Regions from separate parts of the Massilia sp. CFBP9026 genome, predicted to be linked through region 2. Evidence: riboswitches for the same ligand, from Rfam matches in the RefSeq annotation. Region 2 holds a riboswitch; each other region holds the start of a gene.
The links. A riboswitch is a leader RNA that binds a small molecule or an ion and turns the genes downstream of it on or off. The one in region 2 is predicted to bind cobalamin.

Region 1 (3,268 bases), on a different contig from region 2:
GATGAACGCGCTGCTGAAAAAGCGCGTGGCCAAGGTGGGCGACGAGCCGGCCGTGACCAAGACCCAGCAGCGCCTGTACCTGAACAAGAACGTGGTGCTGGTCGATACCCCCGGCATGCTGTGGCCAAAGATCGCCATGGCCAGCGACGGCCTGATGCTGGCCGCCAGCCACGCGATCGGCACCAATGCGCTGGTCGAGGAAGAAGTGGCCGAGTACCTGGGCGAGCTGCTGCTGCAGCGCTACCCGCAGCTGCTCACCGCGCGCTACGGCTTCAAGACCGAAGGGATGGACGGCGTGGCGGTGGTCGAGGGTGTGGCGCAGCGTCGCGGCTTCCGCGTGCGCGGCGGCGACTACGACTACGAGAAGGCGGCGCATACCCTCTTGCAGGATTACCGCCAGGGCGCGCTGGGCCGCATCAGCCTGGAAACGCCCGAGTCGCGCGCGGCCAGCCTGGCCCAGCATGAGGCCGAGGTGGCCGAGAAGGCCCGCATCGCGGCCGAGAAGGCAGCCGCCAAGGCCGAAGAAGCGGCACGCGGCAAGCGCGGGACGTAAGGCGCGCCTCTAGCGTGCGTTTCCAGCGTTAGCCTCAAAACGTCGTACCCGCGAAGGCGGGTACCCAAGTGTGCCAGCGTTACGGTAGCTCACGCAGTACTTGGGTACCCGCCTTCGCGGGTACGACGTGCTGGCGGCGCAGCAGATTGCTTAAACCTGCGGCGGCTCTCCGAACCTGAAACTCGACACCGCCAGATTCCCCATGAACGCGTCTTCATGATAGACGCAGGCCGCCGCCTCCTGTTCGGCCGCCCCTAATGCCACCATCAGCGGAATCAGATGTTCCTCGCGCGGATGCGCCGCCCGTGCCTGTGGCGCCGTGTCCCAGCGCAGCAAGGCTTGTTCACGTTGCGACGGATCGAGTTCAAGCAGCGCGTGCTGCAGCCAGCCATCGAAGGCTTGCGAGGCTTCGCGCCCATTCGGCCCGAACTGGCGCAGGTTGTGGTACGACAGCCCGCTGCCGATGATCAGGATTCCCTCATCGCGCAGCGGCGCCAGCGCGCGGCCCGCCGCCAGGTGGGTGGCCGGATCGAGGTCGCGCCGGATCGACAGCTGCACCACCGGCATGCGCGCTTCCGGATAGACCGGGTACAGCATCGAGAACGTGCCATGGTCGAAGCCCCGTTCGGCGTCCAGCGCGGCCGGGTGGCCCGCAGCTTCCAGCAAGTCTGCCACGCGCCGCGCCAGTGCCGGCTCGCCCGGCGCCGGATACTTCACCTGGTAGGTGTGCGGCGGGAAGCCGCCGTAGTCGTAGATCATGCCGGGCGCAGTGCCCGACGACACCATGAACTGCGGCGTCTCCCAGTGGGCGGTCACGACCAGCACCGCGCGCACCGTCTCTCCAGCCTCGGCGCGCATGGCAGCCAGCGAGGCGGCCAGTTGGTCGTAGGCAGTACCGTACTGCTCGCGCATCCACGGCCAGGGGCCTCCGCCGTGAGAGACGAAGTAAGTGGGTAGACGTGCCATGGCAGCTCCTTATGAAGCATGAAAACAACGATGGTAGCCGATCCCGCGCCAAGCTGCCGGCGGCCGGGCAGGCCGCACCTTGTCAAGGTATAATCGCCCCGTTTTGGTGCTCTCGCGCACATCCAGGTGCGCGAAGTTAAACGGGAAACACGACATGGCCGCGCCACGCGCCGTCATGGAAGTGTGCTGCCCCCGCAACGGTCAACAAGCGCCGCGCTCCCATTCAACAGGCGTGGCGGACGGTCTCGACAACCACTGTGCATGACGCGCAGGAAGGTGAGGCCGTCATGCTTGCCAGCCCGGATACCGGCCAAACCAGGTGGAAGCGCCAGGCGCTTCCGTTGACTCCGGCCTGCGGGGAAGCAGGCCGGTGCCTTTTATCGAGAACACATTCATCATGATTTTTGCTGCCGCACCGCGCCGCGCGCCACTCGCACTGGCTTGCGCTTTCGTCCTGTCCGCCCCTTATGCCGCTGCCCAGGACACTGTCCCTTCAGTCCTCATCACCGGCCCGCGCTTCCCGGCCCAGGCCACGCCGATCGGCGCCACCGTCGTCACCGCCGAGCAGATCCGCAGCGCCGGCGCCACCGACGTGAACCAGGCGATCCGCAAGATCGGCGGCGTGTTCGGCCGCCAGAGCCTGGACGGCTCGCCGGACTTCGGCCTCGACCTGCGCGGCTTCGGCACCAATAGCGCCCAGAACACGGTGGTGCTGGTCGACGGCGTGCGCCTGAACGAGAACGAGCTGGCGCACACCGTGCTGTCGACCATCCCCGTGGACACGGTCGAGCGTATCGAGATCACGCGCGGCGGCAGCAGCGTGCTGTATGGCGACGGCGCAACCGGCGGCGTGATCAACATCGTCACCCGCCGCGGCGGTAGTGCCGGAACGCACGGCTCCCTGTTCGCCGAAGCCGGCCGCTTCGACCACCGCGACCTGCGCGCGTCGATTACCCATGGCGCCGGCCCCTGGTCGTTCGACGCCGCCGTGGCTGACCGCAGCACCGATAACTACCGCGACAACAACAAGTACGAACAGACCAGCTTCAGCGGCGGCTTGCAGTACGCCTATGCGCCGAACGGCCGCGCTGGCCTGCGCTTCGAGAGTTCGCGTTCCGACTCGCGCCTGCCAGGTTCGCTGACCGAAGCGCAGTTCCTGGCCATTCCGACCCAGACCAAGACGCCAAAGGACTTCGGCTCGCTCGACACCGATCGTGTGACCGCCTTCGTCGAGCACCGCATCGGCGCCTTCGAGCTGGCAGCCGAGCTGTCGCACCGCGAGCGCGAGGTCACGTCGACCTATGTCTCGACCCAGTTCGGCACGTCTGCTTCGCGCTACGAGGCCGAGCAAACCCAGTTCTCGCCGCGCCTGCGCCACACCCTCGATTTCGGCGACAAGCGCAACGAATTCGTCACCGGCATCGACCTGATCCGCTGGGACCGCAAGGTCACGTCCGACTACTCGGCCGGCGATGCGCGCCAGGACTCGAAAGCCTTCTACCTGCGCGACGAACTGCGCTGGAATGCGCCGCACAATGCCCGTCTGGCGGTTGGCGGGCGTCATGAGCGCTTCGAGAAGGACTACAGCGACCCGCTGGCTTTCCCGGCTGTCCTGGGCGAGCACCGCAAGCAGTCGCTCAACGCCTGGACCGTGGAAGGCAGCATCGACGTGATGCCGCAGGTAGCCGTGTTTGCCAAGGCCGGCCGCAGCTATCGCATCGCCAACATCGACGAGAACTCCTACCGTTC
Region 2 (3,268 bases):
CCGCCTTGAGGGCATGCAGCATGTCGAACAGCGATTCCGGCACATTGAGGTTGTCGGCGCCGATGTTCTGGCGGCCCGGCGGATGGTTGTAATAAACCATCGCGACCTTCTTGTCGGCGTTCGGTTTGGCGCGCAGCGCCAGCCAGCGCGCCACGCGCCCCGACAGGCGGTCGACTTCGGCCGGCAGCAGTACCGGCGGGCGGTTCTCGATGCCGGTCTGGCGGTCGCGCTGGGGCTGGCCCAGGGCCGCCACCACCATCGGCTGGCTGATGCCCTGCAGCTCGGGCAGGGCCACGCGGTACTGGACCGAATCGGGTGGCAGGCCATCGGGCGACAGCTGCCACTGCATCGCGGTGCGGTCCGACAGGCGGATCGCCTTGAACACCGGGATGTCCAGGCGCTTGAAGGCTTCGTCCACCGCCGCACGGCCCTCGGCGGCGCCGACCACGAAGTCCTGCAGCACCACCAGCGCCGCAGGCTTGGCCGGCGCGACCAGCTGCGGCAGGCGCTCGAGCGCTTCGCGCGAGGCGCCGCCCCAGCGCGTGAGCAGCTGCACGCAGGGCTGGCCCAGTTGCTCGATGCGGCGGCACAGCGCCGCGGGCACCACGCCATCCATATTCGCCAGGTCGAGCACGACCACGGTCGGCCGGTCCTGCAGGCCGAGCTTCGAGGCATTGCCCCAGGCGGCGGCGTCCTGCATCTCGCGCTGTCCCACGCGCAGGCGCAGGGTGGGCTCGGGCTGCGGATCGGCCAGGGGCGTGCCTGGCGCGAGCAGGTGCCGCATCAGCTCCGTTGTGTTGTCGACGCCGCCCGCCTGCCACACGCGGCGCGCGGCCAGCCAGTGGCGGGCGGCGGGATCGGCGTCGGCCGCCTGCAGCGCGGCCGGCGGCGGGGCCTCGCCCGCCAGCTGGCGCAGCAGCTCGGGCGAGAATCCGGCCAGGCTGCCGTGGCGCGAGCGCGTCATGAGGTTCAGGGTCGCCTCGCCGTTCAGCGCCAGCACCGCGGTGGCCGGCCTGGCGTGGCGCGCCAGCCCATCCTTCATGCGGCGCGCCGGGTCGCCGAACAGCGATACCGCCAGGATGGTGTCGGCGCCGGCGATCCACTTGGCCACGTCGCGCTCACCCGCCGCCATCAGCTGGGCCGGGGTGCGCAGCAGGATGCGGTCTTGCGGATGGCTGGCCAGGTGGCGGTGGGCGGCCTCGATGGCGCCGGGTGCGGCGCGCTCGGTGACCACGGCGAACAGGGTCGCGGCGCTGCTGGAAGCGCAGGCGAGCAGGAACGCCAATGCGGCGCAGATGCGGACAAGGAAAAGCGTGTTCATGTGAACGTCGACCTTTTAGCTGCGCGCTTGAAGCGCGCATGACAACAGGCAGCCGCCATCCTTCACGATGAACAGGGACGCGTGCGCGCACGCCACGAGGGCGCACGACCGCATGGGCGATAGCACGAGCAGCAAAAGAAGGAACAGCGAACAACCAACAGGCACGCCCTCACCCCGGGACGTACGAATGCATCGTGGATGGCCGGTCTTCTGGCTCGCCGTCTTCCTTCCCCGGTCCTGCCTTCCCGTGCACAGGGCACAGTGGCGTTCGATCGGAGTCGTCAGGCTTACAGCAGCGGGGGCTGCGCCGGACTGGCGCGCGATGCTATCGCGCACGTCACCGGCTTCCCGTTTCACCTCCCTGCAGACGAGCAGGAAGGCACCATTCACTTGATTGGGCGCGATTCTACCGCCAAGTTCGACCAGTTGTCACCGCATTATTTTTCTTCCGCAATCGAGATTGCCCTGAAAAATAAATCGCACGGGTTTATTTACCGGGAATGGATTTATACTGGCGGCTTCCAGCCGTCCCTCCCCTTGAACGCCCGCGCCATGCCGCCCGATAACGCACCGCCTACCGCCTTTGATCCCGCCACCATGCCGCTGCTGCGCAGCGTCGGCTCGAACCAGGTCGGCATGCGCGAATACAACGAGCGGGTCGTGCTGCAGGCGATCCGCACCCACGGCAGCCTGCCCAAGGCCGAAGTCGCGCGCCTGACCAAGCTCAGTACCCAAACGGCCTCGGTGATCATCAACCGCCTGCTGGACGAGCAACTGGTGGTCAAGCGCGACGCGGTGCGGGGCAAGGTCGGCCAGCCGTCGCAGCCGATCGCCCTGAACCCGGAAGGCGCGTTCTCGATCGGGATCCAGATCGGCCGGCGCGCACTGGACGTGGTCCTGCTCGATTTCACGGGCGCGCTGCGCTGGCAGTCGTCGACGCCCTACGCCAGCCCCGAAGTGGAACAGGTATTCGCCGCCATCGACGCCAGGCTGCGCGAGGTGGACGACTTCCTCGGCCCGGAACTGGCGCCGCGCCTGACCGGCATCGGCCTGGCCGCCCCGCTCACGCTGGGCACCTGGCACGGCCTGGAAAGCCTGTTGCCGCAAGAGGCAGAAGCCTGGCGCCGGGTCGACGTGCGCGTTCGCCTGCAAGCCATGACGCCGCTGCGCGTGGACTTCGCCAAGGACACGATCGCGGCCTGCGTGGCCGAACTGGTGGCCGGCCGCGGACGCAAGCTGAAAAGCTATCTGTACGTGTTCGTCGACACCCTGGTCGGCGGCGGCCTGGTGATCGACGGCGAGCCGCACAGCGGCCAGTTCGGCAATGCCGGCGCGATCGGCTCGATGCCACTTGGCCTGGCCGGAACGGAGGAACGCGGCGTGGCGCCGCAGCTGCTCGGGGCGGCTTCGCTGGTGCGGCTGGAAGAGATGCATGCGCAGGCCGGCCTGGAACTGCTGGCGTTCGGCGATGAACGCCTGTTGAGCGGGCCGTGGGAAGCCGTGACCCGGCAATGGATCGAGGAAGCCGCCAATGCGATCACCTTCGGCGTCACCGGCGCGGCCTGCCTGCTCGACCTGGATGGCGTGATCGTCGATGGCGCCGTCAGCCGCGCCCTGCTCGAACGCCTGATCGCCGCGATGCAGGAGCAGATGACGCGCTACAGCTGGCAGGGCACGGAGCGGCCGCTGGTGATGGCGGGGACGATCGGGATGACGGCCAAGGTCATCGGCGCGGCCTATCTGCCGCTGCATGCCAACTTCGCGCCGGCGCATGGACTGTTCCTGAAGGCGGCCCGGCGCTAGCAAGGCGTGCGCGGTACCGGACCTGTTCGCGCTAGAGTATTCGCCACCATCACCATGGAGACGATCATGCTGGCGAATATGGATGCGGCCGCAACAGTCGGCGTACGCGATATGGCTGCGGCAAGAGAGTTCTACGGTAATGTG
Region 3 (3,268 bases), on a different contig from region 2:
ATCTCGTACTGCTTGTCGGCGACGTTATCCAGGCGCATCAGCAGCGACCAGTCGGGCGTGAACTGCCAGGTCGTGTGCAGGTTCAGCAGCCCATAGCCGCCGAGGCGGCGGTTGTTGGCAGCATCGTCGAAGCGCTCGCCAGACACGGTCAGTTCAAGGCCGGTCTTGAGCGTGCCGATCGTGTAGTCAGCGCCGAAGTTGGCGTGCTTCTTCGCACGGCGCGCCAGTTGCTTGCCGGTGGTCTCGTCGCGCGGATCCTGCCAATCGAGGCTGGCGCGCAGGTCGACGCCCATCAGGCGGGTGCTGCCGGCCAGCGAGAAGCCCTCGAGCAGGCCTTCGTTGACGTTGTAGGCGCAGCTTTTGTTGGCGCCATCCGGGCATGGGGTGCTCGACACGATCATGTCGGTCAGGCGGTTGTGGAAGTAGGTCGCGTCCAGCTGGTAGCCGTTGCCGTCGTAGCGCAGGCCCACTTCGCGGTTGCGGCCTTTTTCGGGCTTGTTGGTTTCCAGGCCGTAGCCGGGGAAGTACAGCTCGTTGAAGGTCGGGGCGCGGAAGCTGGTGCCGACGCTGGTGGTGGCGCGCAGGCCGTTGCCGAAGTCATAGCCATAGCCGGCGGCGCCGGTGTTCTTGCTGCCGTAGACCGAGCGGTCGTGGCGCGCGCTGACGTCGACCAGGTGAGGGCCGCGCTTGGCCGAGTAGGCGGCCGCATACGAGTTGGTGATGCGCGAGCGCCGCATCGACGGCACTTCTTCCTTGCGGTGCGTGTACAGCAGTTGCAGCGTGTCGCGGCCGATGGCGATGTCGTTCTGCCAGCTGAACTCGTCCTGCTGGGTATCGATCTGGCTGGCGCCGGATGGCGTCGCGTTGGTGAAGTTGCCCGACTTGTCTTCCGAGCGCGCGTACTGCAGCGTGCTATGCCAGTTCGGCAGGATCTGGTTGCGGATGAAGACCGCGGCGGTGTTCAGGTCGTTATCGCTGTGGACGTCATAGTTGGCGGTGCCGCTGTCGTACTGGCTGAACAGGCGGCTGACCAGGAACTGGGCGCCGATCTCGTGGCCCGGCGCGAGCGCCATCGTCACGCGGCCGTTGGCGTTGCGGCGGCGGTAGCCGTCTTCGTCCGGGTTGTAGCCCGACGCGCCCGGGCGGGTGGACGAGAAGCCGTCCGAATCCTCGTAGCCGGCGCCGAAGGCGTAGCTGATCGCGTTCGGGCCGCCGCTGCTGCCGTAGATGCCAGCGTCGGCCTGGCGCGTGGCGTTGCTGCCCACGCCCACCGAGCCAGTGACGACTGGAGCACCTTCGCCCTTGCGGGTGAAGATCTGGATCACGCCGCCGATGGCGTCGGCGCCGTACAGGGTGCTGAGCGGACCGTAGACGATCTCGATGCGGTCGATGGCGCCCAGCGGGATGGCGTTCCAGCTGGCGGTGCCGGTGGTCGCCGAACCGAAGCGCACGCCGTCGACCAGGACCACGGACTGGTTGGCGTTGGCGCCGCGGATGAAGACGCTGGTGGTGGTGCCGGCCGCGCCGTTGCGCGAGATCTCGATGCCGCGCTGGCGGCGCAGGATGTCGGCCACCGAACCGGCGCCCGAGCGCGCGATTTCCTCGGCATCGATGACGGTGGTGTCGGCGATGACGTCGGCGGCGCGCTGCGCGCTGCGGGTCGCGGTGACGACGACGGTATCGGCGGTGGGGATGGCGTCAGGTGAAGGAACGTCAGCGACGGCGGCGGACGAGATGACGGCGAGGGCGAGCGAGACCGCGGCTGCTTGCCGGGTTACTGGGAAATTCATGAACTGTTTCTTATCAAAGGCAACCAGCCGACGTCCCCGTAGGCCAGATTGAACGGCATCGCGCGAGGCGACGCCACCTTTTGGCCGGTATCCGGGCTGACAAGTATGGCCGTCCGACCTTCCCATGCATGCGCACAGTGGTATGAGGAGACGGTTTGCCGCATGGCTCGGGGAGAGCATGCGGCACTTGCTTACCGTTGCGGGGGCAGCACACGTTGGCCCTTGATGGGGCTCGTGTTTCCCGTTTAACTGCGACTGCGAACGCAGGCGCGAGCACCAAAACGCGCTCATTATAAGGTCTTGTCAGGTTTCCAGCATCATCACTTCGCCGTAGTCAATCCGGTGTGCCGCCTGCGCGGCGCGCAGCGCGGCATCGGCCAGCGTGCCGCCGAGGTGCAGCGAGTGCATGAGGCGCATGGTGCCGGCGTGGCAGACGATGAGGGCCTGCGCATGTCCTTCGCGCCGGATGTCGGCATCGAAACCGGCCACGCGTGCGGCCACGTCCATCACGCTTTCACCGCCGCCGGGACGGTAGTGCAGCAGGTCGGCGCTCCAGGCATCGATCTCGCTGCGGGGGATGTCGTCCCAGCTGCGCATTTCCCAGGCGCCGAAGTCCATTTCGGCCAGGCGCGCGTCGAAGGCTGGCGCTGGCGAGAGCCGCTGCGCCAGGACCGCGCTGCGCGCGAGTGGACTGGCGTAGACCGGCATCGCGCCGGGCAGTCCCTGGTTCGCCAATGAGGCCAGCACCCGTTCGACGTCGGCTTCGTTCGCCGCGAGGTCGCTGCGGCCGTAGCAGTGCCCGGCCGGCACCTCGGGCCGTGGGTGGCGCACCAGGTAAATACGCATCAGGCCAGCGCGCCGCGTCCGAGCGTGGCGAGCACCGCAATATAGATGGCTACTTCGGCCAGCTGCTGCACGGCGCCGAGGCAATCGCCCGTATAGCCGCCCAGCCGGCGCGTGAACTTGCGCGCCAGCCAGCGCGTGGCCAGCATGGCTGCCAGCACCGAGGCGACGATTGCGGCCAGGTCGAGCAAGCCGAAGGCCAGCAGCGCGAGCGCGGGCACGAGCACGGTGAGCGCGGCGATGCCGAATTCCCGGTCGCTCATGCGCACCGCCAGCGGCTTGGCCTTGCCCTCGGCGCGGGCGTACTCCATCTGCCAGATCAGGGACGTGGCGGCCAGTCGCGAGAGCGGATGGGCCAGCAGCAGGGCGCCGATGGCGCTGGCTGGCGGCAGGCTGGCAAGCGCGGCCAGCTTTGCGCCGAGCATGCACACGATGCCGATCGCGCCGTAGGCGCCGACGCGTGAATCCTTCATGATCTCGAGCGCGCGTTCCTTCGTCATGCCGCCGCCCAGGCCATCGCAGGTGTCGGCGAAGCCGTCTTCATGGAACGCGCCGGTGAGGTAGATGGTGGCTGCGGTGGACAGCACGGCCGCCACCGCCGCCGGCAACCACTGCGCGGCCACCAGGTAGACGGA

Region 1: it holds a riboswitch for cobalamin, as region 2 does, so the genes downstream of both, SOM28_RS23030 (TonB-dependent receptor family protein) here and SOM28_RS24440 (cobaltochelatase subunit CobN) in region 2, are expected to answer to the same signal.
Region 3: it holds a riboswitch for cobalamin, as region 2 does, so the genes downstream of both, SOM28_RS26135 (TonB-dependent receptor domain-containing protein) here and SOM28_RS24440 (cobaltochelatase subunit CobN) in region 2, are expected to answer to the same signal.

The regions. Positions count from the first base shown of each region.
Region 1 is NZ_JAXCWH010000011.1:107,604-110,871, forward strand. Features, by position in the region: gene ylqF (ribosome biogenesis GTPase YlqF) at 1-553, shown strand, start outside; gene SOM28_RS23025 (DODA-type extradiol aromatic ring-opening family dioxygenase) at 704-1,519, opposite strand; cobalamin riboswitch at 1,607-1,848, shown strand; gene SOM28_RS23030 (TonB-dependent receptor family protein) at 1,917-3,268, shown strand, end outside.
Region 2 is NZ_JAXCWH010000013.1:99,421-102,688, forward strand. Features, by position in the region: gene SOM28_RS24440 (cobaltochelatase subunit CobN) at 1-1,321, opposite strand, end outside; cobalamin riboswitch at 1,505-1,723, opposite strand; gene SOM28_RS24445 (ROK family transcriptional regulator) at 1,874-3,124, shown strand; gene SOM28_RS24450 (VOC family protein) at 3,191-3,268, shown strand, end outside.
Region 3 is NZ_JAXCWH010000019.1:8,992-12,259, forward strand. Features, by position in the region: gene SOM28_RS26135 (TonB-dependent receptor domain-containing protein) at 1-1,790, opposite strand, end outside; cobalamin riboswitch at 1,856-2,086, opposite strand; gene SOM28_RS26140 (histidine phosphatase family protein) at 2,094-2,636, opposite strand; gene SOM28_RS26145 (adenosylcobinamide-GDP ribazoletransferase) at 2,636-3,268, opposite strand, start outside.